3 regions of the Paenibacillus sp. FSL H3-0329 genome follow, and region 1 is predicted to be linked to each of the others. Evidence: riboswitches for the same ligand, from Rfam matches in the RefSeq annotation. Region 1 holds a riboswitch; each other region holds the start of a gene.
What was found. Region 1 has a riboswitch for thiamine pyrophosphate ahead of NSQ66_RS02050 (ABC transporter substrate-binding protein). Riboswitches for the same ligand answer to the same signal wherever they lie in the genome.

Region 1 (10,824 bases):
TGATCTCCCCAGCAAGCAGCACATTATCCTCAATCGTACGCCAAGGAAAAAGAGCAGGCTGCTGCGGCATATAACTAATTTCACCGCGTTGACCTGTAACGACCTTACCGTTCATGCGGATCGTGCCTGCATCGGGTTTCACAAGGCCGCCAATCATATGGAATAAGGTGCTTTTTCCGCAGCCGGAAGGACCAACGATCGAAACGAATTCTTGTTGCTCTACCTTGAGAGAGACATTATTCAGAACTTTTGTCTTACGGCGACGATGGAAAAAAGATTTGGAGATGCCGCTCACTTCAAGGGCGGGTGCCACGGTATGAGCTTCAGGGGAGCTTATAACTTCTGTTGTTCTGTGTTGCATTTGCGTCGCTTGAGACATACAGGCATCTTCCTTTCTATGAGTTACGGCGCGGCTTCCAGCGAACCAGCCATTTTTCCAGCAATGCAATAATAGCAAAGAGTACAAGACTTAAAAGCACAATAATAACAATAGCGACAAACATCCGATCCGTACGATAAGCGGATTTCTGCAGAAGCATATAATAGCCAATACCTTTATCCGCGCCAATCCATTCAGCGACCACGGCGCCCATAACCGCATAAGTAGCAGATATTTTTACACCGGAAAATAGTGCCGGGATAGAAGAGGGCAGCTCCAGCTTGGTAAAGATTTGCCACTTGCTTGCGCCAGCCATTTTCATATAATTCATCATGACCTGATCACTTTGGGCCAGGCCGCCCATCGCAGCGACAGCTACAGGGAAGAAACATACTAGTGTAATCAGCACGATTTTGGGCAAAAGACCAAAGCCGAACCAGATAATGAGCAGGGGGCCGAGCGCGATGGAGGGAACATTTTGACTCAGAATAATGAGTGGATAAAAAGCCCGTCTAGCCCAAGGCAAAAGATGCAAAAGCAAAGCGACGATCAGACCTACCCCCGTACCGATGGGAAAACCAATTAAAGTGAGCCGCAGCGTAGCCATCGTATGAGCCCAAAGACCAGAAGCGTTACTGGTGGATTCACGGGCAATATCAGCAGGACTCGGCAGAATCCAGGATTCAATATGAAATACAGATACAGATAGCTGCCATACGGTTAAAAAGAAGACGACCGCCACAAGGGGCGGCCATATTAGCTTCCAGGTCGATCTCACGGCCGATATTTCTCCGTCAATTTATCCATGCTGATTCCGTTAGGATTATGAGCGATTTTGATCTGCGAAATTACGCTTGGACTGCCTGCTTCGATCAACGCCTCTTGCATCTGACGCACAACCTCCAGCAGCTCGCTAAGCTCACCTTCCATTGTGGTTTCCAGCGGATTCACCTGATGTTTAACACCGGATTTTTGAATGACCTCAATCGCTTTATCTACGTATGGGATGGAATCCTCATTGTTCGGAGTTTTTGGAATTACTTGAATGCTTAGTAGGGTGTTAGCCACAATAATCAATCCTCTCATTTTATAAGGTAAGTTCAAAAAGCCAACTTTGATAACGAAGTAATTCAGGAAGCAAACTCGACATCGAATCTTGAACGAACTTGGGAAGTCCGGTACTCACGTACCACATCACTACGCTCCGTTCCTCCTTCCTCAAGTAACGTCCAACCTTCTTGGTTCTGAAAGCCGTCTTTTTGAACTCTTAAATTATAAGGTAAGTTCAAAAAGCCAACTTTGATAACGAAGTAATTCAGGAAGCAAACTCGACATCGAATCTTGAACGAACTTGGGAAGTCCGGTACTCACGTAGCACATCACTACGCTCCGTTCCTCCTTCCTCAAGTAACGTCCAACCTTCTTGGTTCTGAAAGCCGACTTTTTGAGCTCTTAAATTATAAGGTAAGTTCAAAAAGCCAACTTTGATAACGAAGTAACTCAGGAAGCAAACTCGACATCGAATCTTGAACGAACTTGGGAAGTCCGGTACTCACGTAGCACATCACTACGCTCCGTTCCTCCTTCCTCAAGTAACGTCCAACCTTCTTGGTTCTGAAGTCCGCTCTCTACTCCGCCGGTAAAAAATCATTACTGAATGCACTAGCAGCATCCAGCGGTTTATCCAGCAACTTCAGATCATACATCCAGTCGCCGTAATTTTGCCAGACCTCGGTTTTTTGCTCGCCCCAGCGGGCAGCATCGTCCTTGTATTTTGGGCTAAGCCATTTTTGGCTAGCTAGGACAAGGTCGGCGTCCAGGTCAGGAACGGCCTTCGATAACATACCGGCAGCCTCTTCCGGATGATCAATAGCATATTGATAACCTTTTGATGTGGCTTTCATGAAGGCCTTCACCAGCTCAGGATGATCTGCAATTTGCTTCTCACTCGTCGTCAGCACAGGCGTGTAATAATCGAGCTGTGGCGCATAATCCTTTAAGTACAGCATATCCAATGGCTGGCCACGCAACTCAGCCTCAACTCCAGTCCAAGCGTAGAAAATCCAGGCGAAATCAATGTCACGTTTGACGGCGGTAAAATAATCAGCTTCACCGATACTGATCAGCTTCACCTTTTTCACATCGCCACCTTCAGGATCCATGATGGCCTTCATGGCTGCTTCTTCGGCCGGTGAGCCCCAGCCTCCGTAGGTTTTACCTTCGAAATCCTTTGGTGATTTAATATTGCGATCTACTGGAGCGGCGAATCCCGATGTATTATGCTGAATAATAGCTGCTATCGAGACAAGGGGTACGCCTTGTAGACGGGCTAGCGTTAATCCTTCTTGGGCGCTGATGCCAAATGCGGCTTCGCCAGAAGTAACCATAGTATCAGAACCCGCTGCGCCTGGTTGAACGATTTCGACGTCCAGACCTTCTTCAGCGTAGTAACCAAGATCCTTAGCTACGTATAGACCGGTATGATTCGTGTTCGGTGTCCAGTCGAGTGCGACTTTAACTTTGGTGAGCTCTTTTGGAGCATCCGTGCCAGCCGCTGCAGTTGGATCAGTAGCATTTGCTTTGTTTCCGGCTGTATTCCCATTGTTGCTGCCGCATCCGGCAATGGCAAGAATGAGTACACAGGTGAGGCACAACGTAAGTGCTTTTTTGAGGTGCATGTCTTCTTCTCTCCTTTAAGGTTACAAGAATCCCGTCTTCACAACATGAACCGTAAAGTGTAGTATGTACGTTTTTCTACATCTTTTAGTGATCTTACAAAAAAAGCGCCCCGAGTGATCGGGACGCTGGCTTGGCGCAAGGTTAGTCAAGGTCACAGGGACCAGAACCAATTGGCGATTCCTACGCTGGCATTATCCAGATCAGGTATAAGGGTCAGTATCTTGTGGGATACAATCTCAGCCGGCCAATTCCAGCACCCCTGGTTCTATGAAGTTAACGGGTATTTCTATGTGCAATATAAGTAAGTATAAGTTTTGTACCCATACTTTATATCTTATATTTCTCGCATACGGTGTATTATAGACGGCTGTACTCGGAATGTCTAGTAGTGCACTCCTGAATTTTTCCAATCCAGTAGTTTCTTTTTTGCTAGTCTAGATCTTTATATTTCTTGCGGTGACGCCGTTTAAGCTCACTAACCAGCGCCCCTAGCGTGAGGACAACGCTGATCAGAATCCCGCTCATGATCACGAAGAGGGCAAGAAATTCAAAGGGGGAATAACCAATCATTTTACTCCATTGGATTTTTCCATCCAGATCGTCAATGACCTGATTCATGCCGTAAATCCCGCTTACTACCGTAAATACAGTGAGAATCATCAGCAGATTATCCCGTCGCTTGGATTGAAACTTATCCTGATACTGAAACAGGTCATTTAAGGTTTCTTTCACTTCCTCGAACAAAGCGTCGTTTCCGTATACTTTACGCAGCTGAAGAAATATCTCCCGGCCCTGCGACTGGGAAATCAACTCCAAGAAGTAGAACTTTGCCGAGAACTTATTAATGGAGTAGATTAGATTGTCTATTTCCTCATAATCATGATTAATCCGAAGTCGGGAGTGCATGTTGGCAAGCTTTAGCAGAACGATTTTGTGGAAAATATTGAGTAAAAATCCGTAATAATATTGCCCGTACATCTGGTTGGCTAGACTAACAGCAATTTCCTGTTCAGCGCGGGTCATGCAGCAAAAGGTCTGCTCATTCATCATATAATACGTGTCTGGGCCCCAGCGATTATAGGAATGCTCATGACAATAGTTTGCAATATACGCTGGATCGCTTGCACTGGCATAGGGCTTTCCGTTCAGATCAATTCCATCAAGCTGTGAGGCGCGATAGCGTAGATTTACACTAATCTCATCAGAACTTTCTTCATTCTGAAAGCCGTAAAAAGCTTGTACCTGCATTCTTTCATCTACGAAAAAAGGAAGGGTCTCAAAATAAGCCCCATTGATATCCGATTGATCCAGATATGGCTCCAGTCCATCCACCAAATTTCGGAAGACAAAATCCTCTACCATCTCATAGGTCTGTTCCCCGCAATGAATATAAGTGTAGTCATCCTGTATGAAGGTTTTCTCTAGCGCACGGAAACGATCCGCGAATTCTAGGGCAATACTAAAGGGAATCGAATCCCCCTCCAGCTGGACACGTATCGTCACGAATCCAAGCTGAAAGGGACATATGAATATATCCGTCGAGAGAATTTTGAAAAATATAGATTGCTGCGGAATCTCCAGAATGCAGTCGAGATTATTTACTCTGGAAAAACGGCGAAACGAGTCGGCATCCTTCCTGCGCGGAAAAAGGACGTGTGCGGCAAACGGTAAATAGGTGCGCTCCATTCGTTCATGGGAAACACAGTAACCTTCTCCATAATAGGCAGCTTCCAGTTCTTTGTTATCCAGAAAAAAACGTGTGAATCCGTCGTCCTGTAATTGCTGGATAAGCTGCTTAGAATCGCCCTTTTTTATAGAGAAGGGAAATATAAACTGCATAAGCGCAGTATGTAACAAAGGCTCAGTTGAAGACTCATTTAAAGACTCATTCATTCATTGTCCATCCTTGTGCTCAGAATATGCTTATAGATCACATTACCCTAAAAGGATAACGTTGATACTATTCTAAATACGGGAACTCTTTCCTTCCACCGCTTGCCTGGCTTGGAATCTCCATGCGGCAATGCTTAGCAGGAACAAGAAGGCAGCAAAAGTGGCAAGTAATCCGGCTGTTTGTGCCACTTCTAAATGGTCCATAGACCAGCCCGTAAACAGAGGTAGCAAAGCACCACCAACGCCTCCGGAAGCAATCATAATGCTGGGTGTTGACTCTTCGGTGCCAGGCAGCATTTTGCTGGAGAAAACCAATGCAATGGAGAAAATACCGGACATAAACAGCCCCAGCAGCAGAATTACAATGAAAGCAGTCATTCGATTGTCAGTGAACGGAAAGAGTGTCAGCAGTAACAAGGTTAGTAAACAGCTGCTGAGAATGTACACGCGATAAGATATTTTTTCGGCAATTACACCCGCAAACAATCTTCCTGTAGACATCGCCAGCCAAAAGAAAGTGACTGTCAGTGCTGCCGCAGACTCTGTCATCCCTAGCTTGGCAATAAAGATAGCCGGCATAAAGTTGACTAAACTCATCTCTGTGCCTACATAAAGAAAAAAGAAAACGATGAAGATCCCTAGCAGAATCCATTGCTTACCTTTATACGGAAATTTTTTGTTAGAACGTGAGCTTGAGGAATGCGAATTGTCTGCTCCTTGGACAGAGGCACGTTCATCCAGCATGCGTTGTAGATTACCGAAGTGTCCTCTTGCCCAGAGGATAAGAGAAATCAAAGAGAAGGCAGCGACGATTAGAAAGGCCAATCTCCACGCTCCGGCAGCAATGAGCGGACTGGCGATAAGCGGCATCACGAGTGCGCCTATCCCGAATAGAACTTCGAGCCGGCTCATCGCAATAGCCGTTCCTTCGGTTACAGCACCAATAATGATGGTGCCGATAACCGCTTCGATCATCCCGAAACCAAAACCTGCGGCAACAGCGATAAAATACATCCAGCCCCAAGGCGGTAGAAAGGCATAGGCAACTTCTGCAACTATTAGAAGACTGGTGGCAATGAGGATGCCTCCACGTTTACCGAAGCGGCGATTAAGTAGGGGAGAGACCAACACGCCTGCTAAAAAACCAGCGAATTGACTAAAGATTAATTCACCGCCAGCACTGTAATTTTGATCATAATGTTGCAGTAGAACGGGCAGAATAGATCCCAGCACAACATGTGCCAGACCGATAACGAAGTAGGAGAGACAGCCGATCCAAATCAGTTTTTTCACGAAGTAAGCTCCTTATCTTGATGTAGTTTATGGAGTAAGGTCGGATTCAATGTGAACCTGAAGGGTACATTATAATAAGCACCATTGTTATGATAAATCCAAACGGTGAGCTTGGATATATAAACTTTTGTTTACATGCTTGAAGGGAGAGATTTACGTAATGGATAACAAACAACTGGAACAACTCATTATTAAAGCATTGGATGACAACAAGTTCGGTTCCTTTGGTACGATCGAAGAAGGAAATAAGCCGAAAGTACGTTATATGGCCATTTTCCATGAGGGTTTGAAGATTTATTTGGCTACAAATCGCAAAACTCATAAAGTGGAGGAGTTATCCGATAATCCGAATGCTTTTGTACTGCTTGGCTATGAGGCCGGCGGAAGCAAAGATGTGCTGGAGATTGAAGCGACCGCTACCGTCTCTAAGGATGAAGGCTTGCGCTCCAAGGTATGGAATAAAGAGCTGGAGCCATGGTTTACTGGACCTGATGATCCTAATTATGTGATTTTGGAGCTTACTCCAACACGTATTGAGTATGTAGGTAGCAATAAAGAGCATGGAGTATGGCAGCCATAAGCTATAGCCTTGAATTGATCAAACAGCCCTCCTATCCCCTATGGGGTAGGAGGGCTGTTTGATGTGTTATAATGACTTCAACTTTTTAGGTATTCAGATCGGGGAGGAGCTAAAGCTACATGAGCGTTACTCTGTTATATATTGAAGATGATCGTGAGATTGGCAGCGTAGTGTCTGCTGATTTAAGCGAAAGAGGATATAGTGTCCGCTGGCTACGGAGCGGCGAAGGTGCGATGGAAGAAGCCGGCGCCTGCCAACTGGCTATTCTCGATGTTATGCTTCCTGGTCTGGATGGGTTTACGATCGGGCAACGATTGAAACGTTCCTACCCTAAGCTGCCCATTTTAATGCTCTCTGCCCGAACCTCGATTGATGATAAGCTGCAAGGTTTGGAATTCGCGGATGATTATTTGACCAAGCCTTTTCATCCGGATGAATTGGCCGCTCGAATCGAGGTGCTGCTCCGAAGGAATGGGGCATCTGTTCAGGATTCGCTCACACTTAAACATCTAGTCGTATATGAAGGGGATAACCGCGTGATGAATGCTCAGACTCAGGAAGAAATCATGCTTACAGGCAAGCAATTTCAGATTTTTTCCTATTTGCTGCGTCATCTTAACCAAATTATGACGAAGGAGCAGATCTACGAGGCCGTGTGGGGTGAGGCTTATATCGAAGGGGATAAAACTCTGATGGTACATATTCGTTATTTGCGCGAAAAGCTGGAGCTTGATCCGGGTAATCCGGAAATTATCGAAACTGTCCGTGGGATCGGATACCGGGTAAGAGCATGAGAGGATTAGAGCGCATTCGCAAGAAACGTAATTCCTCTTTGTTATCAGGGTATTTGCTAATTATCGTATCTGCACTGCTATTTATCCCTGTGGTCCTTCCGTTGTCTTTTGTTGGCTACAATATTCTTAACGAAGTGACCAAAGGTGCCCCGCCTGTAGATACATCCCTGTATTCGAATATTGCACCGCTGGAGACTATGTGGCATAAAGAGGCACTTCACTTAGGAAATGCTTCTTCGGAAGCCATAAATCAGCGGCTGCATGAATTGAGTCAAAAATACACCGAAGCTACTATGTTTTGGGTAGACGGGCAGGGAAAAACCCAGTTGATTCTCACGCCTGATGAAGGGGATAAGGATAAGATTTACCATGAAGTTCCTGATCAGTGGACTGCGGCTGAGGCTATTTCATTTATGAAAGAAAGTACGAATCGTGATCCTTTAGCCATCGTTGCTTTCGTGGGGGACAAAGTGGAGGCAGACAAGGGATTTATGGTGATGCAAATTCCAAGCAAGCTGCTGAACAAAGGGGCTTATGGGGGATTAGGGGCTTGGGCTTGGTATAACTTTGTGTTATTTACCCTTTTTGGAGGGTTCGCTCTGGTTTCGTGGATGTTCTTTAGAAAAATTCGCAAACGGCTATTGCAACTGCAAACCGCGATGACGATTACAGGCCCGGATAGAATGCCTAAGTCTATAGTGACAGGCAAACTGGACGAGATCGGTCGCCTGGAGGAAGCTTTTAATACGATGGTAACCAAACTGGATGAAAGCCGACGCAGGGAAATAGAAGAGGAAGAGTTGCGTAAGCGTCTAGTCTCGAATCTATCTCACGATTTACGTACACCTCTAACCGTCATTCGCAGCCATATCCATGTTATGACCAAAGAGGATCTGACCTCAAAAGGTAAGCAGTCCTTACAGCTTATGGATGAGCGTATTGCGGATCTTAGCGTCCTGATCGAGAATCTTTTATCTTACAATCTGCTCAATAGTGGACGGGTAACCTTAAAGCTGGAACGTAAAGATGTTTTACGCTTGTTGCGGGAAAGTGCGGCTGCTTGGTACCCCGTATGGGAAAAAGAGGGCTTCGACATTGATATTAACCTGGAAGCCGAACCGCTATTCTGGAGGGTGGATGAGGTCTGGTTCCGCCGTATTCTCGATAATTTGTATCAAAACATTGTACGACATGCCAGCAGCGGGCATTATGTCGGGATCTCAACGGAGCAACGTAATGAACAACGTGCCATAATTATTGCGGATCATGGTCGAGGCATTCAGAGTCCATCCGATTACAAAGGGGCAGGTTTGGGATTGTCTATCGTCGATCTTTTGATGAAGCATATGGAGCTGGAATGGGTTATGGAGAGCACAGGCGAAGGCACTTCTATTGTAATCTTTGATCCGCGTCGTGAAATTTAAACAAAACTTAAACTTGGCACTTCCTTGTTCTTAACCTTGGGACGTTATGCTGTATACCGAGGTGAAGAACATGGAAGAAACAGTGATTAAAACTAAGGATTTATTGAAAAAATATCGTGGCCGGGCTGCGGTAGAAAATTTGAATTTAAATATCCGCAAGGGTGAGATTTATGGTTTTCTGGGTCCCAACGGAGCTGGGAAAACTACAACAATCCGTATGCTGCTTGGCCTAATTACACCGACATCTGGAAAAATTGAAGTGTTCGGTCAGGATCTTCGGAAGAATAAGCTGCAAATTTTACGGAAGGTAGGGTCGCTTGTCGAATCCCCCTCGTATTATGGGCATCTGAGCGCTGTGGACAATCTCGAAGCGATCCGCCGCATTCTGGATGTTCCGAAGTCACGAATCGCTGAGGTGCTAGATATTGTTTCTCTAACCGGGGAAGAGAGACGTCCGGTCAAAGGGTTTTCCCTCGGGATGAAGCAGAGACTTGGTATCGCAGCTGCCTTGTTAGGGAATCCAGAGCTGCTTATTCTGGACGAACCAACGAACGGACTCGACCCGTCAGGGATTCAGGAAATTCGTGGGCTTATCAAACGCTTGCCACAGGAGCAAGGAATTACGGTTGTAGTATCCAGTCACCTGCTTAGTGAAATTGAACAAATGGCAGATACCGTGGGTATTATTCGCCAAGGGCAAATGGTGTACCAAGATACAATAGCTAATCTGCAACAACAGGCTGCTGGCGAGATACGCCTTGCGGTTTCGGAACCAGAGTCTGCGTTACGTCTCGCTGGAGGTCGGGGGTATGAAGGGACACTACATGAGCAAAAACTGATTTTTTCAAGAATGAACGATGCAAGAGTAGCGCTGCTAGTCAAAGCTTTGGTAGAGAATGGGCACGCTGTCTATCGTGTAGAGGAGCGGAGACAATCGCTTGAGGACTTCTTCCTACAGGTTGTGGGAGGCGGGGAATCATGATGTGGCGGGCGTTGTCAGCGGATTGGCTTAAAATCCGCGGCAAAGGAATTTGGTTTCTAGTGTTTCTAGGACCGATTGGTCTAGTAGCCATGCAGGGCCTTAACTTTGGCCTTCGTTATGATTATCTGCGTCAGCAGTATAGCGCGGATTTATGGGGAGGACTACTGGATAATGTGTCCGGGTTTGTGCCCACAGCTCTTTTTCTGGGAGGCACTTTAGTATGCTCGCTGATTGCAAATGTCGAACATCAGATGAGCTCGTGGAAGCAGCTCTTGGCACTACCTATCTCCCGTACTTCAGTGTTTATGGCTAAGCTAACGCTCTGTCTGCTGCTTGTGGCTGTTTCCTGCTTGTTGCTCTCAGTGGGGATAGTTGTTTTGGGGCTTATTTTGGGCTTCAAAGCTGATCTTATTCCTTATGTGGATGTACTCAGAATTGGCTTTATGTCCTACATTGCGGCTCTGCCGGTCATCGCGCTACAGCTTTGGCTTTCCCTGGCTAATCGTAATCAGACACTGCCGGTTGCCCTGGGGATCACATTATCCTTGACGTCATTTTTCTCCATGTTCCTTTCGGAGTGGGTGCCTTTAACATGGCCATATTTGGCGTGGGACTCCTCTAATCGCCTCTTGTTCAGCGGTGCGGGTCTGCTGCTAGGAATGCTGGTATTTTTGCCGGGTGCAGTGCATTTCGCTCGAAAGGATGTGGATTAAGATGAAGTCATTTTGGAGAGTATTATCCTCAGAGCGATTAAAAATGTCTAAATCATATGTTTGGCTTTTAGTCATAGGAAGTCCGGT
Region 2 (10,824 bases), 1.8 Mb from region 1:
TATCTATGAGAATTCTTTTAAATCAAGAAAGTTTGTAGATATTCTTAAACGGGTTGCAGATGAATCTGGAGTTACACTTATTGACCTTAACTCGGAAAGTCTGAAATATTATAACGAGATCGGAGTAGAAGCGATAACAGCCCTCTTCATGTCAATTGAAGCCGGAGAAACGCCAGGCAAAACAAATGACGGAAGTTACGCTAACGGGCATCCTTCAAAGAAAATCGATGGGACTCATTTTAAAGAAGCGCTCGCCAAACAATTTTCGCGGATGATTGTTACGGAGCTTGTAGAGAAAGGTGCTACTGGCGATTCTACTGCTGCCTCCATTACTGCTTATCTTAAAGGGAACGTTAAGCATGCGGCACTAACAGGCAACTGGGATAAGGTTTTTCCGGAAATAACTAATGATACGACGACCGGGGAAGCTGCTTATTACCGCAATCAAATTGAAAAATTAATCCAGCTGGGAGTAATGGGCAAAGACCGCCAAGGGAATTTTAAGCCAGATACGGAGATGACAGTTGCTGAATTCACACGCAGTATTTCTAAGTTAATGAAAGTGGAAAGATCAGATCTTGCCTATTATCCGAAAGGTAAGCTGTCACGTGAAACGATGGGTGCTATTCTCTATGATGTTTACCAAGTAAAGTTTGCTAATAAACCTAAGTACATGACTGATTATAACGGCACAGCAGTAGTGCCAGGAGATCCTGGTTATGATTTCAATCTGGATCCAGGAGCTAGAGGAGCGATGTACTATCCACTTGTATCCTGGCAGCAGCTGGTTGATACGGCGGACATTTCTCCTTTTTTAATTTCAAAAGTGAAAAGTGCTTATGAATTAGGGCTTATTAGATCTGAAGTGGGGATTGCTAGAGGCCAAATGGTCAATGGGACAGAACTAGAACCTAAAGCCATAGTGACCCGGGAGAAAGCAGCTAAAGCTCTTTATTTTATGTGGGTACTGGAACATGGAGTGAATGCAGAAAATCATGTTTCTTCTTTGAAATAGTTAGGGTGAACAATTCAAGGCACAGCAGCGATGCTGTGCCTTTTTGTATGCAGTGAAGTCCTCTCCACTTACAGCAGTTTACATCCACGGTTGTTTATTTCTACTTGCATTGTGGTAAGTAAGATTCGTAAAGCGATTTAAGAAAATGACAAACCCAGCGTATAAACGTGCATTGTTGTGCCATCCTAAGATGATCAGTTAACTATCAATTTACTTAACGAGAGGAGATAGGGAAGATGTCAGGCAATAATAAACAAGCTACAAAAACCTTACCCCCACAGGAGCAGCATCATCAGCCAGGGATTGAGAGTGAAATGACGCCGCTGCCCAAATACGAGCCGGCAAATTATAAAGCAGCAGGTAAACTGCAAGACAAGGCGGCGTTGATTACCGGTGGAGACAGCGGAATTGGGCGTGCAGTTGCTGTGCTTTTTGCTAAAGAAGGTGCTGATGTGGTCATTTCATATCTTAATGAACACTCAGATGCAGAGGAAACTAAACGTCAGGTCGAGCAGGAAGGCCGCAAATGTATCCTAATTCCAGGTGATATCGGTGACGAGAAATTCTGTAAGGATCTTATTAAACAGACGGTAGAGGGCTTAGGAAAGCTTGATATTCTCATCAATAACGCGGCGGAGCAACATCCGCAAGCTAAGATCGAGGATATTACTTCCGAGCAGCTAGAGCGTACTTTCCGTACGAATATATTTGCGATGTTCTATTTAACAAAAGCAGCTATGCCTCATTTAAAAGCAGGATCTACAATTATAAATACAACTTCAATTACCGCTTATCGCGGAAGCCCGCAGCTGCTGGACTATTCATCAACTAAAGGAGCTATCCTGAGTTTCACACGATCTTTGTCCACGAATCTGGCGGAGAAGGGCATACGGGTAAACGGTGTAGCACCAGGTCCAATCTGGACACCGCTAATTCCCTCTACCTTTGATGCGAAGCAGGTTAGCGAGTTTGGAGGCACGCAGCCTATGAAACGGCCTGGACAACCAGAGGAGCTGGCGCCAGCCTATGTATATCTTGCCTCTGACGATTCCAGTTATGTGACTGGACAGGTTATTCATGTAAATGGTGGCGAGGTAGTAAACGGTTAGATTAGTACAGCTAATGTGAATAAATGGGTGTATTTCAATAAAAAAATATGTTACTATAAACCACGTTAGCATTTTAAAATTGTATATTTATGTCACTAGGGGTGCCGATTGGCTGAGACGGAATGGATTTCCGGACCCTTTGAACCTGATCTGGTTAAGACCAGCGTAGGGAAGTGGAGAACGAATTTCTGTTGTCGGGCTATTTGTAGTACCGTCTATATACAGATTCTGACTGCCTTCCTTACGGGGGCAGTTTTTTTGTTTTTTACTGGCCTACAGGGAAGTGAGAGAGAGGAGATCGCGAGTGGTACAAGCTGAGATCCATCTAATATCAGACGGCAAGCAGCTGTTGAGACAATTTGTTGAACTGGCTGTCACGGTGCAGACATGGGTCGATTATATTCACTTAAGAGAGAAGCAATGTCCAGCACGCGAACTGCTCTCTGCGGCACAGGAGCTGTTGGCTGCCGGTATACCCGCTACCAAACTGATAATCAATGACCGGATCGATGTAGCATTGGCAGCTGGTGCCGCGGGTGTTCAGTTGGCTGGGCACAGTCTGAGCCCGCTTACAGCCCGGCGAATTGCACCTCAGCTTTGGCTGGGGAGATCGGTTCATTCTCCGGAAGAAGCGGCGAATGCTTCAGAGCAGGGAGCTGATTATTGCTTGTTTGGCCATGTATTTCCCTCGGCGAGCAAGCTAGGGCTGCCCGCACGTGGGTTAGAGCTGCTTGCAGAAACGGTGAAGACTAGCTCTATTCCTGTAATTGCGATTGGCGGAATTGGTCCCGCTAATGCGGCGCAGATCATTAGGCAAGGCGCGGCAGGAATTGCTGTGATGTCCGGAATTTGCGGAGCGGATGATCCTTATGAGGCCGCCAAAGCTATTCATAAGGCGGTTCATTCATAGCCGGGAGGTAAAAGCATAGGCGAAGGGGGTGATTCAGAATGAGACTGTTGATTAACGGGAAATCCGCAGAGTGTTCTGGTGGTATTCAAACTATAGCTGATTTGATCAGTCTTCCTGAGTGGTCGGGTCGTCTGATGATCATTGAGCTGAATGGAGAAATTGTCAGTAAGGAGAATTATGAAAGTACTGCTCTGAGCGAGGATGATCGTTTGGAACTGGTGCACTTTGTTGGTGGGGGTTGAGATGGAGCGGTATAGAATTTTGAGAAATTTATAAGAACCAAAGGGAGGTAATTTCATGCATGACCCGTTACATATTGGAGGCATCGAATTAACTAGTAGATTATTTATCGGAACCGGAAAATATAGCCGGAATGCTCTGATCCCCGAAGTGATCGCAAGCTCTGGTTCTCAGGTGATTACTGTAGCGCTTCGCCGAGTGGACCCGGAAGGTGGAGCAGAAAATATCATGAACCACATTCCCGGCCACATGACTCTTCTGCCTAATACCTCAGGAGCGCGTACAGCGGAGGAGGCAGTCCGTATTGCGAGATTAGCAAGAGCTGCGGGACTGGGGAACTGGGTGAAGATCGAAGTGATCAATGATCAGAAATACCTGCTTCCAGATAATCTGGAGACCATACGAGCTACAGAGATTCTAGCGGCGGAGGGTTTTGTAGTACTGCCATATATGAGTCCGGACCTTTCGGCTGCTTTACGTCTGAGAGATGCCGGTGCTGCTGCTGTGATGCCGCTTGGTGCGCCGATCGGGACGAATCGCGGCCTGCGCACCAAGGAGCTTGTGCGTATTCTTATTGAAGAAGTGAATTTGCCGATTATTGTAGATGCCGGAATTGGCAAGCCCTCGGAAGCGGCGGAAGCAATGGAGATGGGGGCCGCTGCTGTTCTGCTTAATACGGCTGTCGCAACGGCACGTAATCCGCTCGTCATGGCGGAAGCGTTCCGCGAGGCGATATCCGCTGGCCGCAAAGCTTATTTGGCAGGACTCGGTCCTGTAGAAGAAGTTGCTTTTGCTTCGTCACCGTTGACTGGATTTCTGAACTGAATTTGATAGGTTCACCAAAGGAGGGAGGATTAGCATGAGCTTTTTTGACACACTGGCCCGCTTGGAGCAGTATCCATATGAGCAGCTGTGGAAGGAGTTCCGGGAGGATGACGTTAAGCGGGCGCTTGGAAAAGACAAGCTGAACGAAAATGATTTGCTGGCATTGCTCTCTCCGGCAGCAACGCCGCTGCTAGAGGAGATGGCGCAAGCTGCTCAGCGACTGACCCGTGCACATTTTGGTTATTCGATGCAGCTGTTCACACCGATGTATCTTGCCGATTTTTGTGTGAATCATTGTACCTACTGCAGCTTCAGCTCCATTTATGATTTTCCGCGTAAAAAGCTGTCCTTGGAGGAGGTTCGCAGGGAGGCTGAGAAGATTGCAGCTACAGGTCTGCGGCATATCCTCATTTTGACTGGTGAATCGCGCCGGGAGAATCCTGTCTCATATATTAAGGATTGTGTAGTTGTACTTAGAGAATTTTTTTCCTCCGTCAGTATTGAGATAAATCCTCTATCGACTGCCGAATATAAAGAGCTTCTTCAAGCAGGCGTGGATGGATTAACACTATACCAAGAGGTTTACCACCAGGAGACTTACAAAAAGCTGCATGTTAAAGGGCCTAAAAGAAACTACCGGAATCGCCTGGATGCACCTGAACGCGGCTGTCAGGCAGGTTTTCGTTCTGTGAATATTGGTACGTTGCTCGGGATGTACGATTGGCGGCAAGAGGCATTCCAAAGTGCCATGCATGCCCGCTATCTACAGGATCGGTATCCAGATTGCGAGATCAGCCTGTCACCCCCACGGTTTCGGCCTTATTTAGGGGAATTTAACCCAGAGTGCGATGTTACCGATCGATCACTAGTGCAGATTATTTTGGCATACCGGTTATTTTTACCCCGTTCGGGCATTACTTTATCTACAAGAGAGCCTGCCTCTCTACGCGATCATTTAATTCATCTAGGAATAACTAAGATGTCAGCCGGGGTCACAACTGAGGTGGGCGGTCACACTAATGCAGGGGGAACTCCGCAATTCGAAATATCCGATAGCCGCAGTGTGCAGGAGATTACGGAAATGCTATATACGAAGGGTTTGCAGCCGATTTTTAAAGACTGGGATATCCTGACTGAATCAGTAACGTAACGCTTGTATTTTTATTATTAATCACTAAAGGGACCCCTGCGAGATTCATGCGGAGGTCCTTTTTTCTATTGTGTAGATGGTGTTTAGTTTCCGGCAGAGAGCTCATCGAGAGACATTTCGAAGCTCGGTGCCATATGAGTCAGAAAATAATCCACTTCCTGCAGGCCAAGCCCACGAAGTTTTGCTGCTGTCTGCTCCTTCGCGGCGGCAAATTCTCGGTTGCCTGCAGCAACCTCCCATACGCATTTCAAATAAGCATCCAGCCGATCAGCGGCTTTCACATAGCTGTGCAGCAGAATGTCCTCCGAATCGGGAGGGCTGTCTTCCGGTCGTATGAGCTGAGTGTAGATGCTTTTTAGCTCTGATGGAATCATTCCAGTTAAGCGATCAGCCGCAACCTTTTCCATTTCGCGGAAGCTAGTGAGCAAGCGAGGATTGTTGTATTTTACCGGCGTGGCAATGTCGCCTGTGAATACTTCGCTGGCATCATGGAAAAGAGCTATGGTTGCTGCTCGTTCCGCGTTTAATGAACGCCCGAAATGTACATTACCAATGGAACAGAGCATATGTGTGAGCAATGCAACATGAAAAGAATGCTCAGCGACGTTCTCCGGTGCGGTGCTGCGCATCAAGCTCCAGCGCTGAATATACTGAAGACGATATAGATAGGCAGAAAAATGGTAGCTCAATTTTAAAGTAACCCCTTTCATGCGGTGCTAGGTATGATATTATTATACTAATTGTATCAAACTTTAGATAACCTGGAACTGCCGAGAGGAGCTTGAATGAAGATGCAGCATTTTGAAGACAGTATTTATAACCTTATCGTAGAAACTTCCACGAATTTGCCGGGAGATGTACGCCGGGCAGTTGCAAAAGGTCGTGCGCTGGAAGACAGGGCTACCCGGTCCGGTCTTGCTTTAACCACGATTGCGCAAAATATCGGAATGGCTGAGCAGCAAGTGTCTCCGATCTGTCAGGATACGGGAATGCCTACATTTATCATTCACACCCCTGTGGGAATCAATCAGATTGAGATGAAAAAAGATATTCATAATGCCATTGTACGAGCGACCAAGAATGGTAAACTTCGTCCCAATTCTGTAGATTCATTAACAGGTGAGAATAGCGGAGATAACTTGGGTGCAGGCACACCAGTCATTCATTTCGAACAATGGGAAGAGGATAAAATAGACGTTAGACTTATTCTGAAGGGTGGAGGCTGCGAGAATAAAAATATTCAATACAGTCTCCCGGCAGAATTAGAAGGACTCGGCAAAGCGGGTCGGGATCTGGACGGAATCCGTAAATGTATTTTACACGCGGTATATCAGGCGCAGGGACAAGGCTGTAGTGCCGGTTTTATTGGCGTGGGTATCGGCGGTGACCGTACGACTGGCTACGAGCTGGCTAAGAAGCAGTTGTTCCGCAAAGTGGAGGATGTTAATCCGATAGAAGACCTTAGCAAGCTGGAAGACTATATTATGGAGAATGCTAACAAGCTTGGAATTGGCACGATGGGTTTTGGTGGTGAGGTATCGCTGCTGGGCTGTAAGGTTGGCGTTATGAATCGTCTGCCAGCTAGCTTTTTCGTATCCGTTGCTTATAACTGTTGGGCCTTCCGCCGCCAAGGGGTGCTGGTTGATCCATCAACTGGCAATATAGAGGATTGGTTATATGAGAGCGGCACAGGGATATCTGTAGATGATGAAGGAGCACATGAATCTGAAGCGGTAATTGCTGAGGGAGCTAACAGCCCAGCCTCTGAGTCGCGGGAAGTACGTCTTACAACGCCGGTAAGTGAAGAGGATATCCGTAGTCTGCGTGTTGGAGACGTGGTTATTTTATCCGGTGAAATGCATACAGGCCGTGATGCTCTGCACAAATATTTAATGGATCATGAGTCTCCGGTAGATCTGGAAGGGGCTGTGATTTATCATTGCGGTCCTGTGATGATGAAAGATGAGGAAGGCTGGCATGTAAAAGCTGCGGGCCCAACTACGAGCATTCGTGAAGAGCCTTATCAAGGCGATATCATCAAAAAATTTGGAATCCGTGCAGTCATCGGAAAAGGTGGTATGGGTCCAAAAACGTTAAAAGCCTTACAGGAGCACGGCGGGGTATACCTCAATGCGATTGGTGGAGCCGCCCAGTATTATGCAGAGTGCATCAAGAAGGTCAACGCTGTTGATTTTATGGAATTTGGTATTCCTGAGGCGATGTGGCATCTCGATGTGGAGGGTTTTGCAGCGATTGTGACGATGGATGCTCACGGCAACAGTCTGCATGCGGATGTGGAAAAAGATTCTGCAGCTAAATTGACTCAATTCAAGGAGCCAGTGTTTAAATAAATGGGGTTACAACCGGTGGATAAGTCATGAGGAGGGCAGATTATTCTCTGAATGGCTTTTCCATGGGTTTTAATCAAATTATAAGGATTTATATGTCCAGACTATAAATTATCCTTAAGGAACGCCGAAGGCGTTTTTGCCTGTCTAAAGGAGGACAACGAATGGCACCACATTATATTAGAAATGGGTTTCTTAACGTTACGCCGTATTTTATTGCGGAAGATGCAGAGCAATTGATAGATTTTGTTGTGCACTGCTTTGATGCCAAAATTATTGATATGCTGCGAAACGATGAGGGTAGGATTAGGCATGCCGAGGTCAGAATCGGTGATTCCATCATTGAGGTTTCCGAAGCGAATGAAAAGTATTTACCGGTACAGCTTGCCATTCATCTTTATGTAAGAAATGTTGATGAGACCTACCGCAAGTGCCTGAATGCCGGGGCCTCTATTATTGAAGAACCACTGGATAAGTCCTATGGAGAAAGAGGAGCAGGGGTTAGAGACCGTCAGGGTAATCAGTGGTTTCTTGCCACCCGTACAGAATAAACTCATGTGTTTTTACAAAAGTAATACAAAGTAACAGTCCAGAGTTAATCAACTCGGGCTGTTATTTTTATATAATCTACTCTGGGGGGCTTATGTCACGGTCATAGTCGTACTGGTATTTTGGAGAAAATGAAGTTAGGATAAAAGATACAATGATAAAGGGAGAGGCACATTTCAGATGAAACCGTTTCGCGCTCGTCTTACGTTTATACTTATGGCCTTAATCGGTATTTCCATGATTGGTACTGGATTTACGATGGCTCATCTGTTTAAGAGCTCCCATATAACTGCTCTGGAAGAGAATATGTCCCGGGAAATAAGCTTGCTCTCAGGCACACTGGAATTTGTAGATATGAATTCTTCAAATGCGATCCCGTATTACACTGAACAGGCGGAGCATATTTCTAAACTTTTAGATTCTCGGATAACGTTTATTACAAAGTCGGGTAAAGTAATTGGCGATTCTGAGAAAAACCCCTTGGAAATGGACAACCACTCCAATCGTGAAGAAGAGATAGGGGCTGCGAAAGAGGGAACTGGACGGGCAATCCGTTACAGCGAAACTCTAAAGCATGAGATGTTATATGTGGCTGGAAAGGTAACTTCAGATCAGGGGTTTGACGGCTATATTCGGGTCTCAATGGGACTTGATGCTGTTACTCAAGGTCTTAAGCATGCTTGGATGATCATGGCTGCAGGTCTTATTATCTTGTTCTTGTCAGCAACGATTGTGAGCTATAAAGTAGCTTCAAGCATGACTTCCCCGTTGGAGCAAATCACAAGAGTCGCCCGGCGGATTACCGATCTGGATTATGATGCCAGAGTTCATTTGAAGCGTAAAGATGAAGTTGGACAGCTGGCTACAGCGATTAATGCGATGGCAGACAGTCTTCAAGACCAGCTCAAGACGATTCGTGATAATGAGGATCTGCTGCAAAGCGTGCTGGATAATATGACTGGCGGCATCATAATGATCAATGCGGAAGAAGAGATTGCGCTGCTCAATCGGGCTTCAGAGCGAATGCTTGATGTCAGCAACAGTGAAATGGCGGGTCATTCGTACAAAGAGTTAAAACGGCATTATGAGCTAACCCGTCTGCTTGAAGAAGGGGTATTAAGCCGGGAGCCGATTCATGAAGAGCGAAGTATTTATAACCCAAGAGAGCGAATTGTACGGATGGACGCGGTTCCGATGATCCAGGATGGTACGTACAGAGGTATGCTTTTCCTATTGCAAGAGGTTACGGAAATTCGCCGTTTGGAGCGGATGCGCAGTGAATTTGTCGCTAACGTATCGCATGAACTAAAGACTCCGGTTGCAGCGGTCAAAGGGTTTGCCGAGACCTTACTGGGAGGCGGAGTTAAAGATGAGAAGACGGCGAGATCCTTCCTGCAAATTATATATGATGAGAATGAGCGTTTAAATCGCTTGATTGGAGATATTCTGGAATTATCTAAAATCGAATCTAAACGGGTGCAGCTCGATTGCTCACCGGTTCATATCATTGAATTCTTTGATTCCGTGCTGGGAACCATCAGTAAAGTCGCTGAGAAGAAAAACATTAGTCTTAATGTAGAGGTTCCTGAGGAGCTATTCATTGAGGCGGATGAGGATAAGCTGCGTCAAATCTTTATGAATCTTTTCTCTAATGCGATTAATTACACACATGAAGGCGGAAACGTAAAGGTCTACGTTAAGAGTCTACTGAAACCAGATGGCTCCGAAAATGTTCAATTTACTGTTAGCGATACGGGTATGGGGATTCCTAAAAAAGATCTGCCGCGTATTTTTGAACGTTTTTACCGTGTGGATAAGGCAAGATCCAGAAGCTCCGGTGGAACGGGATTGGGGCTGTCTATTGTGAAGCATTTGGTAGATATGCACCATGGAGTGATTTCAGTTGAAAGTGATCTGGGAATCGGCAGTTCCTTTGTGATTGAATTGCCTTTGCTGCAGGAAGAAAAGACCGATTAGATTTTTGTAAATTCACTTTTTCAATTTTACACTAAGTTAACATTACGGTGATATGATGGTTTTGTTGCTGTTTTGTAAAAATCAAACTATATGGAAGACGGGGGAACCTATGGCTCAACGATTGCTTGTCATTGAAGACGAACCGACACTAGCCCGGCTGCTGTCCTATAACTTAACGCAGGAAGGTTACGAGGTGACGGTAGAGGATCATGGAACGGCAGGATATGATCGTGCGACGAGGGAACCTTTTGACTTGATCGTATTGGATCTGATGCTGCCAGGAATGAATGGCATTGACATCCTTGATAAATTGCGTGGACAAGGTATCCGCACACCTATTATCGTATTGACTGCTAAAAATGCTGAAGAAGATGTGGTTAGAGGGCTGAAATCCGGTGCTGATGATTATATAACCAAACCTTTTGGAGTATCCGAATTGCTTGCAAGAGTGAGCGCTGTATTACGGCGGATTTCCGGCCTTGCTGAGGAGGCTCCACAAGAGACACCTATATCTGCTTCAACGATCATTCTAGGACAACTAGAAATCTATCCTGAGCGGTATGAAGTTTCCTTAGGAGGACATAGCATCAACCTTCGACCTAAAGAGTTCGAGGTATTGTTATATTTGGCCCGTAAACCCGGGGTAGTGCTGACAAGAGATGATCTTATGAACGCTGTTTGGGGCTTTGATTATATTGGTG
Region 3 (10,824 bases), 1.2 Mb from region 1:
GGCAAACTTCACCTGGATGATTGCGTACATATTGCGCTGCTTTAATTTTGTTAACAAGAGCGCTAGCATCACGGCCGATACCACCAGCATTAATCTCAACAGTTTGAATAACACCGTCTGGGTCAATGATGAATGTACCACGATCAGCAAGACCGTCAGCTTCGATCAATACATCAAAGTTGCGGGAAACCACATGGGAAGGATCGCCGATCATAATGTATTTCACCTTGCCAATTGCTGCGGAGCTTTCATGCCATGCTTTATGTGTAAAGTGTGTGTCAGTAGAAACGGAATATACTTCAACACCTAGTTGTTTGAGGGTTTCATATTGGTTCTGCAAATCTTCTAGTTCAGTTGGGCATACGAATGTGAAGTCAGCTGGGTAAAAGCAAACTACACTCCATTTACCTTTGAAGTTTTCTTCTGTAACATCGATAAATTTCCCATCTTGAAATGCGCTTGCTTTGAATGGTAGTACTTCTGTTCCGATTAATGACATATTGTTTAATCTCCTTTGGGTTTAATTTATGAATAGAGTGGATACTATTTATAATTATTATAATTAACCAAATTAAGGCCTGTCAAGTTATTTATAATAATTCTAATATGATAATCGTTGTCAGTCGCTAAATGTTCATACAAATTCCTTTCTTTCGGATTTAAATACAACACTTTATCATCTGACTGATGCTCATTCGTGCTTATTGACTATTATGGTTTAGTTTACATGTTTTATGTAGTTCAATTTCTACAATTCGATGTCTTCTACTATTAGATTGATAATATTCAAGGATTCTTCCGCTACTGTTGGATTAGAATATCGATTTCCATTATAGGTGATCAGTGCTTTCCATAAAGCCCACCCTCTTGCTCTATTCCACGTTTGTGCATCCATGTTTAATACCTTTTTAAAGATCCTTCTACTAGCCTCATCAAAAAAAGTCCACGCCATTGCAGCATCACAAGCAGGATCACCCACCCCTAATATGCCAAAATCAATGACTGCACAAAGCTGTCCGTCTTTGACTAATATATTTCCAGGTGCGACATCACCATGAACCCAAACTGGTTCTGACTCCCATTCAGAGTCTAATGCCAGTTCCCAGATCTTTTTCAATAGACCTTCATTAAAAATATCTTTATTATGCTCAATCGCATTTCTAGATTCCTCATCATATACAGCTAAGGACCCACCTCTATAAAAATTATGCTCTCCTGCTAAAGGTCCCCCACTAGCATCAATAGACTGTAATTCACTTAAAAAGCTCCCCAAGTCTCTCGCAAATTGATTGAGATCATTAATGTTCTCATGGGATAAAGTCTCTCCCTCTAGCCACTTATTAATAGACCAAGGCCAGGGATATTCTTTGTTAGGTGTCCCTTTCGCTAATGGTGTTGAAATAGGTAACGTAAGTCCTTTCCTTAAAAAAGGTAACCATAGTTGTTCTTTCTCCACTTGGGGAACATAAGCGGCTGCACTTGGTAATCGCACACTCATCTGTTCACCTAAATGAAAAGTCCGATTATCATGCCCACTGAATTTCACAGACCTGATCTCTAAATCGGACCATTTAGGAAATTGTTCATTTATTAATCTTGCTACTAAATCGACGTCTATAGTATGCATAATATCTCTCCACATATATGAAATTGAAGCAACACCAGTTGCGGAATCCGAGCTGATGTTGCTTCTTTTTAACTATGAAATGGATACAAGGGTCTACTTCAGATAGGTTCCTGACTCTCCGATTCCACCACTACCGTTCAATACATATACACGCGCATTTCCTTTCCCGGAGCAGTTGATTGTGATCACACCGTTGGTAACGGTTTTCGTATCACCAGTGACCGCATCCACATAAGTTCCGTTAGGAATTCCGGTGAATGTTGCATTTCCTGAGATCGTAACCAAAGCAAAGCTATCGATTCCTTTGCTACTATCAGTGTATCTTCTTTTAAATGCCAAATCACCTGATACATTTTCTGTAGAATATTGGCCTTTTTGCAAAGCAGGAACAGCTCTTCTGATTAAATTAAGTTGTCTGATATGTTTCGCCAGAGGATAATTTAACGAGTCTGCAAGTGTGCCAGTAGCATTGGTATATTTACCGTAATCTTGAACAGTAACACTACCCTCAATATGATCGCCAAAGTAAGCACGGCCTGTTGTACTTAACGGTGCATTTGGACCTACATCTATGACTGATCCTTTTTTAAACTCAATTTCAGAACCATAATAGATCGCAGGTATTCCTCGGAAGGTGAACATCAGAGCGAGATTCTCAGCCCAAGTGTCCTGTGTGCCGGCAAATCTTTGATTTTCTGGTGCCTGGTCAGGTGCATAGTCATGAGAGTCAATATAAGTTACATTCCAGGTAGCATCATTATAGAATTGATCACCGCTTCTCATACTGAATGCTTCCTGAGCAGTCTTGAAGGCCCAGTGCATTGGAAAATCAATGACATCCATACCCGATTTCATCGAATAGTCAGGCGTATGATAAGTATTTCCTGTTAAAAATGCATTGTTCGAGGTAGGCTGTCCTGCTGTAGTAGAGTTATCTGCCCACTCTTGTTCCACCGATAGCTTGTTGGAAGCGTAATCATTTTGACCATCACCTGGATAGGATTTTGAGCTTTTCCAAGTATAAAACGGTGTTGATATCGCCGGAATTCCACTGTTCCAGACATCTCTGTACCGAGTAGCCACTTCCCCAAAGACAAAGAAGTCTGAGCCTCCTCTTGTTTTCCATGCCGGCACAAAATATTTGTTAAAAATATACCGGCTTACATGCTTTACAGTATCGACCCGAAAAGCATCCACACCCATATCAATATATTGATTATAGCTGTCGATTAGATACTGATTCACTAGAGGATTTTCTGTGTTTAAGTCTACACAGTCTCCCGCAATCTGTCCTGTCTGGACGGTGTAAGACTCCCAAGAAAGACTTTTTTCCGTATGGTAAATGTTATTGTTAGTCTCCGCAGTCTTCATTAAGGCAAGTCTTGCCTGATATTGCTGATCAGGGGTCATGGAATCATAGTTAGCTGGCAGCTTATCCGTAATTTTGAGCATGTTACTCACGGTGTCCGCCGCCGCCGGATCTTTTTTGAACATCGGGAACAGATTTTCTTCTCCAAAATTACCGGTATGATTGACGACAATATCTTGAATAACCTTTATCCCTCTCGCGTGTGCTGCATTGATCAAATCCTGATAAGATGCCCCTGCGGATTCATATCTTGGATCTATTTTCGCAAAATTTATTGCATGGTACCCATGATAATCATAACCGCTGGCATTCTGCACCACAGGTGTAATCCAGATGGCACTGAATCCTAAGGCTTTAATGTAATCGAGCTTTTGAATCAGTCCTTTGAAATCCCCTCTCCAAGCTGGATCAGAGTCCGGATTTCCTGCCTTGGCATCCTCCCATGCATGCTCGTTGTTACTGGAATCACCGTCATAGAACCGGGAAGTGATTACAAAATAAATCGTATCTTCACGAAAATCGCCCTTATTACCAATGTTATAAACAAAACTCTGTTTGGTTTCATTTCCGGCACCATCGATCACAAGGAATTTTAAGGTTGTCGTCTTGTTAATCAAGATAGACGGTCCCGCAAGAGATGTTAGTGCATTGCCTGAAATATAGACTTTTGAACTCGTTGTTGGTTCCGTACCATTATCTGTGTAATATGCTGTGGTTGTTGCCGCCTTGTTGTCTTTTATATTAAAAGATACGGAAACCGCTGAGCTCGAATTCCCAACAGGCAGATTCGCAGTGATAATCGGAGCTTGCAAATCGGCATTCAGATCAATCACATAAGCAAAAGAGCCTACATTACCCGCTTGCCCTATAGAGTTAACGCCGAATGCTTTGATAGTCAAAGAAGAAGGTACTTGGATTGGAGTCGTATACAACGTTGAGGTTGTCGTAGGTGTTGATCCGTCGGTCGTATAATAAATTTTATCGCCGCTATTTGTACTGGATAGGGTCACCGTTTGGGCAGAATCATAGGTTTTGGGCACAGGAGAGACGGATATCACCGGAACCTTAGGAACGTCTGGATTGGCGTCATACCATACGTTATCTGAGTTATACCAGCCCTCTTTTACGCTGCGAGATAAGTCGCCCGTTTGTTTGCCATTGCCGTCATTAAAGATCAGGCTTGCACCTGTAGCATTCGGAACAGTATAGCTATACCAATCGTTTCCGTCCGATTTCATCAGTATTCCCGGCCATGCTCCACTAGTCGGAACGGTTGCCGGATTCAGATTCCAGTAATGGATGCGGATCGCTGCATTCCAGCTTGCTGGTTTCTTAAAGTGAACGGTTAGCCCCGCTGAAGTAGGTGTAGGTGTTGGCGTCACTGTTGGCGTTGGTGTAGGAGTTACGGTAGGTGTTGGCGTTGGTGTGGGTGTTATGGTAGGTGTTGGCGTCACTGTTGGTGTAGGAGTTACCGTAGGTGTTGGTGTCACTGTTGGTGTAGGAGTTACCGTAGGTGTTGGTGTCACTGTTGGTGTAGGAGTTACCGTAGGTGTTGGTGTCACTGTTGGGGTAGGAGTTATCGTTGGTGTTGGTGTAGCTCCGGCCGAAAGGGTCACATAGTCGATATTAATATTCCCGCTATCATCTGAGTCATATTTATAAGCAAGCGTGTTATTTCCTGCCTGTAAGGAGAGTGTTTCTGTTTGGTCTGCCCATGTATCCCAGTTGGTCAGGTTGGCTAATGTTGTCTGTGTAACCTTTATTCCATTGACATAAATGGACACCTTTTTAGCACTGCCGGATGCATTAGCATAGTGAAGCGTGGCATTATAGGACCCTTCTGCGGAAGCCTGGACGTTAAAAGTGGCAGTTGCTCCTGTAGTTGTGTATCCATCAACAAAACCGGTGCCCGAATATCCGATGTGATTCGTATTTACTTTTGCACCACCAGACAGGGATGCACTCTCTGCTTCGTATTTCCCGGCAACCGGAATAACCACCGTCCAGTTCTTCCCGCCGTTATTGTCCCAACTATCCGTTGGAGCCGTGATGTGATAACAATAAATTAGGGTGGCACCTTCCTGAACATTGAGGTTGGCGGTGAACGTGGTTCCATTTTTGGTCATCACCGTGTCCGTAGTATTAGCCCAGTTATTCGTAGTCCAATGTAAGGTCACAGCTGTCGCTGTAGGATTGGTATAGGTGACTGTATGATCCGTATTGCTGGCCGATGCTCCACCCGATAAACCAAATAAACTAAAAATGAGCGAAAAAATAATTAACCACGAAATATAACGCCTGGATTGTTTGGATACCAAGTAAATAACCTCCTCATAATTTTAAGTGCAGCTTACGATTTTAAGCGCTATCGTGGTGTGCAAACGTTTGCAAAAATGAGAAAAAAAGAAATACTTGATAGTTTTGATCTCCTCCTTCCATGATAAATAAGGAAAAAGCTCATTGAATGCGTTTACAAATAGCTCTATATGTGGTGGATTTTCCTTGTTAAGATTATAGGCGCCAAACTTTGGCTGGTCAATGCATCTTTTAGGCTATAATTCAATCGTTTTCACTATAAGTTCCCTAAGATAGCAGGTAAATTGTTCAGGTTCTTAGCCAGCCAATTCATTTCTTTTGCAAAACGTTTTGGAGGTACACTATGTTTGTCCATCGCGGCATTAATCCACCACGGGCTTTCCATATACCACAACAACTGCAATGATTTTGTTAAATCCCCCTGCTCCACCGTTCGTTCCTCACGATATCCGTCAATAAATGCTGAAGCTAGTGCTCCATCTAAATCTTCATCTAAAGCACATGACATCACTGCTCGCGCCACATCTAGCTGCGGATAATCATATTTGAACCGATCAAAATCTAGAATTGCAGACAATTGGCTATCTTGAAATAAAAGATTATCAACCCATAAATCACGATGTGCCCATCCAGCTTCAAGTCCTTCGAATATTTCCGGATCTATTTCTTCAGTCGCTCTTAGTTGTATCTCTAGGTCAGTGATGAGTGAGGTTTTACCCATTTCCTTTGATTGTTGTAGGAGTACATTCCAATGTTCTAAACGTTCCTCAGGGCTTTGTGGAATAAATTGTGGGGTTCTTTTCAAACTAATGGTCCCATCATTTAATAAACGATGCATTTTACCTGTGGCACGACCCAAATCAAACATTTGATGGATATTAATCTTACCCGGCTCTATGACACGGCCTTCACAATATTCCATTGCCATAAACGTTTCTCCCTGATCTGATTCCAGTAAAACATTATTGTTATAAGCCAACAATCCGGGACATGGGAGCCCCTGTAGATACAATCTTTTCTGTTGAGAAAAGGCAAAGTTCAGCTCTTCTGGGTTATACAATTTATATCTTTTTTTGTTGTATTGTTTAAGTAGAAATTGCCCTGAATCCGTTGTGATTTTCCATTTAAGATTTAACCAGCCACGTTTTATTGGGGTAGCATGAAGGACTTTCAATCCAAAAAAATGATAGAAACTATTACTTAAATCCTCTAAAATGGCTTCCTCTGAACGAATCGCTTCCATTTCATCAACTCCTATCTATTCAAAGTATAAAAGAAGAAGCCGCCAATGACGACTTCTTTTAGATATTTCTTTTTAGCAGAAAAAGTTATCTATAAATGAGGCTCCCGCCTTGGAGAAACTCTTCTGCCTTCTCTTGCATTCCTGATTCAATTCTCGTCGAATTACGGATATTATGAGAGATCTTCATACTGCAAAATTTCGGCCCGCACATGGAACAGAAATGAGCTGTTTTAGCGCCTTCCGCAGGCAATGTCTCATCATGATATTCGAGCGCTCGCTCAGGATCTAACGATAAATGAAATTGATCACGCCAACGAAATTCAAAACGGGCTTTCGAAAGAGCGTTATCCCGGTCTTGTGCTCCTTTATGCCCTTTCGCCAAATCTGCGGCATGTGCCGCTATTTTATAAGTAATGACCCCTACACGTACATCTTCCTTATTAGGCAGGCCAAGATGCTCCTTCGGAGTTACGTAACATAACATTGCTGTACCGAACCAACCAATCATCGCTGCACCTATAGCAGAGGTAATATGATCATACCCCGGCGCAATATCTGTAGTCAGTGGACCTAACGTATAAAAAGGGGCTTCGTTGCAAGTTTCAAGTTGCTTATCCATATTCTCTTTAATCAAGTGCATCGGCACATGTCCTGGACCCTCTACCATCACCTGTACATCATGACTCCAAGCCATAGCTGTTAATTCACCTAACGTCTCTAACTCGGCAAATTGTGCTTCATCATTCGCATCAGCAATCGAACCCGGACGTAATCCATCGCCTAGGGAAAAAGAAACATCGTACAGCTTCATGATTTCACATATCTCTTCAAAATGTGTATATAAAAAGTTCTCTTGATGATGCGCAAGACACCATGCCGCCATAATGGAGCCACCTCTTGAAACAATACCTGTCATACGTTGTGCCGTCAACGGGATATAACGAAGCAGAACTCCCGCATGAATGGTAAAATAATCCACCCCTTGCTCCGCTTGCTCAATGAGCGTATCACGGTATACTTCCCACGTTAAATCTTCCGCTTTCCCATTCACTTTTTCCAAAGCTTGATAAATAGGCACCGTTCCAATAGGAACAGGAGAATTACGGATGATCCACTCGCGTGTCGTATGGATGTTTTTACCTGTGGAGAGATCCATTATATTGTCTGCACCCCAGCGGGTAGCCCATCTCATTTTCTCCACCTCTTCCTCTATGGATGAGGATACTGCGGAGTTTCCAATATTGGCATTGATCTTTACCAAAAAATTACGCCCAATAATCATTGGTTCACTCTCTGGATGATTGATATTCGCTGGAATGATGGCGCGACCGCGGGCTACTTCATCTCTTACAAATTCCGGTGTCACATTCTCACGAATCGCAACGTATTCCATTTCCGAAGTAATAATCCCTTTGCGTGCATAATGCATTTGAGAGACATTATGCCCCTTTTTCGCTCGCAAAGGTTTTCTATGGAGCGCTGGAAACACTTCCGCCACAGCTTTTCCCGTTGCATTCCCGTTATCTTCAGGCTTCACGGTTCTTCCTTCGTACGCTTCCACATCCCCTCGTTCCTCAATCCAGCTTAGACGATTGGGCTCTAACCCCTGACGAATATCAGTATGAATATTAGCATCCGTGTAAGCCCCACTTGTGTCATAGACATGAATTGGGGCATTCTCCTCTTCGCCGTCTATGCCCGCAGTTGGACTAAGTGAGATCTCCCGCATAGGCACCTGAATATCAGGCCGTGAACCCTTTACATACACTTTTTGACTTGCTGGAAAAGCTGATAAATTGATTGGATCGTTGTTCAATTCGCTTGTCATCTCAATTCCTCCTATAAGGTGATTTGATCAAGCGGAGACGGTCTACTCCCCACACATAGAAAAGGCCACATCTGTATAAGATGAGGCCTTAGAGTAGACAAATAGAAATAGAGCTCCATTTCCTCCGCTGGCATTATCCAGATCAGGTTTGACGGTCGATAGTTATAACTATCCTCTCAGCCTGGTCCCACCAAGCTCCCGTAACTATATAATTGCTACTTCAAAGTATAACCGAAAAGAGAGAATTATCCAAATCCACTCAAATGTGAGATCAATGTGTACGTTAGTATAACACCAATACCCCAAATCCTTCCAGAAGCACCTCGCCCGACAATGTTGTGCCGCTCAGTAAATCTGTTTTGGTCTCATGAAGATGGATCGTGACAGGAGTCTCACTATAATTAAGCAAAAAAGCATAACTGGAAGAAGCTCCGGTACGGACTTGCAGCTCTACCTCTTCTGGGAGCTTCAGCCAATTTGCTGGCGATTGTAGATCCATTAAATTTATGATCTCAGCCGCTGCCTGTTCGTTAAATACGGCTCCGTAATACCAAACCTCACCCTTGCCGCGACGATTTCTAGTTACCGCCGGTTTTCCCGCATAATAATCAGAGGCGTAAACCGCCATCACTTCAACCGAAGCTTCCTCTATTTTGAGAATATCATTAAAGTCATCTGCTCCTGTAACGACTTCGGTCGCGCCCGACCAGCTAATTGTTGTTGGCTGACGACTGCCCTTAACCATTGTGAATTCTTCAACTGTGATCCCGCATTGATCCTTAGCAGTACCTGGGAAAGGACGCATATAACATTGACCGCGCTCATCCTTATAGCCAGTTCTACAGCCGAAGATCAGTTTGCCGCCTTGTTGAACATATTCATCCAGCAGAGACGCTGTCTCATCTGTCATAATCGCTGGGTGAGGATAGATAAGCACGTCGTACCTTGCAAGCTCCTCCAGCGTTGTTTTTTTGCGCAGATAGAGCACGTCATTCGGGATATGCTTCCGCTGAAGAGCCTTGTACCACTCCTTATTGCTCTTCCACATAAACGGGCCATGCCAAACATCGTATTCTCCATCCCACTCATTGTCATAATCACGAACAATAGCAACGTTAGCCTGATTATGAGTACCGATAAACGCTTGACCTGCTGCTGCCAGCTCCTGACCGATCTGCCCCGCTTCCCGCACTCTCCGGTTAGGCTGATTATGATAGTCATTGATTCCATGCCAATAAATTTCATTGCCCATCGTAGCTGTCCGCCAGCGGAAATATAACACCATATCTGCCCCATGAGCGATCGACTGATAAGTCCATAACCGCATCTGCCCGGGCTTTGGAGAAGGCATATCCATCCGGTTCACCCAGCCACCCGGGCCCGACTGCTGCTCCATAATGCAGAAATTCGGGGATATCGAACGAACAACAGATAACGACAGTCCCCAGCCTCTATCATTCAGCGGATTCCGCTCATTCGGGTCATAAAAAATAGTAGAGAACTGAGGATAGGAATCATAGCTGAAGAAATCCAGCAGTTCATCCGTCATTTCATGGCTATCGAGATGACCGAACAGACCGTTCGTGGTTACCCATTGCTTAGGGGCAAGTTTACGAATGATATCCGCTTGGTTTTTGGCAAAAGAAATTGTATTGTCCGAAATAAACCGTTTTTCATCCAATGCCTGATGAGGATTGGGTTGCTTCGGTACTGGAGTCGGACGTGGAAGATAGACCTGAGACCAGTCACTATAGCTTTGATTCCAAAAAACAGCTCCCCATGCCTCGTTCAAATGCTCAAGCGTAACATATTTCTGCTGTAGCCATTCCCGGAAGGCCTTATGGTCACTCTCCGAATAAAATTCACTGATCTCACAGTTGAGCTCATTATCAATTTGCCAGCCAACTACACCCGGATGATTGCCGTAATGTTCAGCCATTTGTTCTGCAATACGTGCACACAGTTCCCGGTATTTAGGACTGCTGTAATTATAATGGCGGCGCATGCCATGCTGAAGTGTAACACCTTCGTAGGTTACATTTAATACTTCTGGATATTTATCAGTCAACCAAGCTGGAGGCGTTGCCGTCGGAGTACCAAGTACAACCTGAAGACCATATTTATGTGCTAGATCAATCGCCCGATCAAAGAGCCCGAACTGAAACTCCCCTTCTGTGGGTTCAAAAATAGACCAAGCAAACTCCCCCATCCGAATGATCGTAAAGCCGAGTTCACGCATCCGGCGATAATCGTCCTCCCACATGTTTTCTGGCCAGTGCTCCGGATAATAACAAACGCCAAGCTCGAATTTTTCAGTTGCGACAGGTTTCTTCATCATTACCTCCAAAGTATTAAAAATATGCTTTCAATATTTTATAATTCTATTGTAGTATCAATGATAAGAGGTCTTATATAACAAAATATTGCTATCATATAACAAT

Region 2: linked by a shared signal. The riboswitch ahead of NSQ66_RS09485 (thiamine phosphate synthase) and the one ahead of NSQ66_RS02050 (ABC transporter substrate-binding protein) in region 1 are both predicted to bind thiamine pyrophosphate.
Region 3: linked by a shared signal. The riboswitch ahead of thiC (phosphomethylpyrimidine synthase ThiC) and the one ahead of NSQ66_RS02050 (ABC transporter substrate-binding protein) in region 1 are both predicted to bind thiamine pyrophosphate.

What each region holds. Positions count from the first base shown of each region.
Region 1 is NZ_CP150150.1:455,513-466,336, forward strand. It holds gene NSQ66_RS02030 (ABC transporter ATP-binding protein) at 1-361, opposite strand, end outside; gene NSQ66_RS02035 (ABC transporter permease) at 396-1,157, opposite strand; gene NSQ66_RS02040 (MTH1187 family thiamine-binding protein) at 1,154-1,447, opposite strand; gene NSQ66_RS02045 (hypothetical protein) at 1,510-1,668, opposite strand; gene NSQ66_RS02050 (ABC transporter substrate-binding protein) at 2,008-3,057, opposite strand; TPP riboswitch at 3,219-3,329, opposite strand; gene NSQ66_RS02055 (hypothetical protein) at 3,488-4,951, opposite strand; gene NSQ66_RS02060 (MFS transporter) at 5,024-6,244, opposite strand; gene NSQ66_RS02065 (pyridoxamine 5'-phosphate oxidase family protein) at 6,405-6,824, shown strand; gene NSQ66_RS02070 (response regulator transcription factor) at 6,944-7,618, shown strand; gene NSQ66_RS02075 (HAMP domain-containing sensor histidine kinase) at 7,615-9,042, shown strand; gene NSQ66_RS02080 (ABC transporter ATP-binding protein) at 9,113-10,024, shown strand; gene NSQ66_RS02085 (ABC transporter permease) at 10,021-10,737, shown strand; gene NSQ66_RS02090 (ABC transporter permease) at 10,739-10,824, shown strand, end outside.
Region 2 is NZ_CP150150.1:2,213,568-2,224,391, forward strand. It holds gene NSQ66_RS09475 (GDSL-type esterase/lipase family protein) at 1-1,015, shown strand, start outside; gene NSQ66_RS09480 (SDR family oxidoreductase) at 1,252-2,124, shown strand; TPP riboswitch at 2,212-2,313, shown strand; gene NSQ66_RS09485 (thiamine phosphate synthase) at 2,429-3,034, shown strand; gene thiS (sulfur carrier protein ThiS) at 3,073-3,276, shown strand; gene NSQ66_RS09495 (thiazole synthase) at 3,332-4,099, shown strand; gene thiH (2-iminoacetate synthase ThiH) at 4,134-5,249, shown strand; gene yfbR (5'-deoxynucleotidase) at 5,333-5,938, opposite strand; gene NSQ66_RS09510 (fumarate hydratase) at 6,041-7,600, shown strand; gene NSQ66_RS09515 (VOC family protein) at 7,762-8,148, shown strand; gene NSQ66_RS09520 (ATP-binding protein) at 8,327-10,123, shown strand; gene NSQ66_RS09525 (response regulator transcription factor) at 10,233-10,824, shown strand, end outside.
Region 3 is NZ_CP150150.1:6,090,715-6,101,538, forward strand. It holds gene ahpC (alkyl hydroperoxide reductase subunit C) at 1-499, opposite strand, end outside; gene NSQ66_RS26865 (aminoglycoside phosphotransferase family protein) at 749-1,627, opposite strand; gene NSQ66_RS26870 (alpha-amylase family glycosyl hydrolase) at 1,721-5,314, opposite strand; gene NSQ66_RS26875 (phosphotransferase) at 5,569-6,555, opposite strand; gene thiC (phosphomethylpyrimidine synthase ThiC) at 6,641-8,383, opposite strand; TPP riboswitch at 8,486-8,595, opposite strand; gene NSQ66_RS26885 (beta-galactosidase) at 8,667-10,718, opposite strand.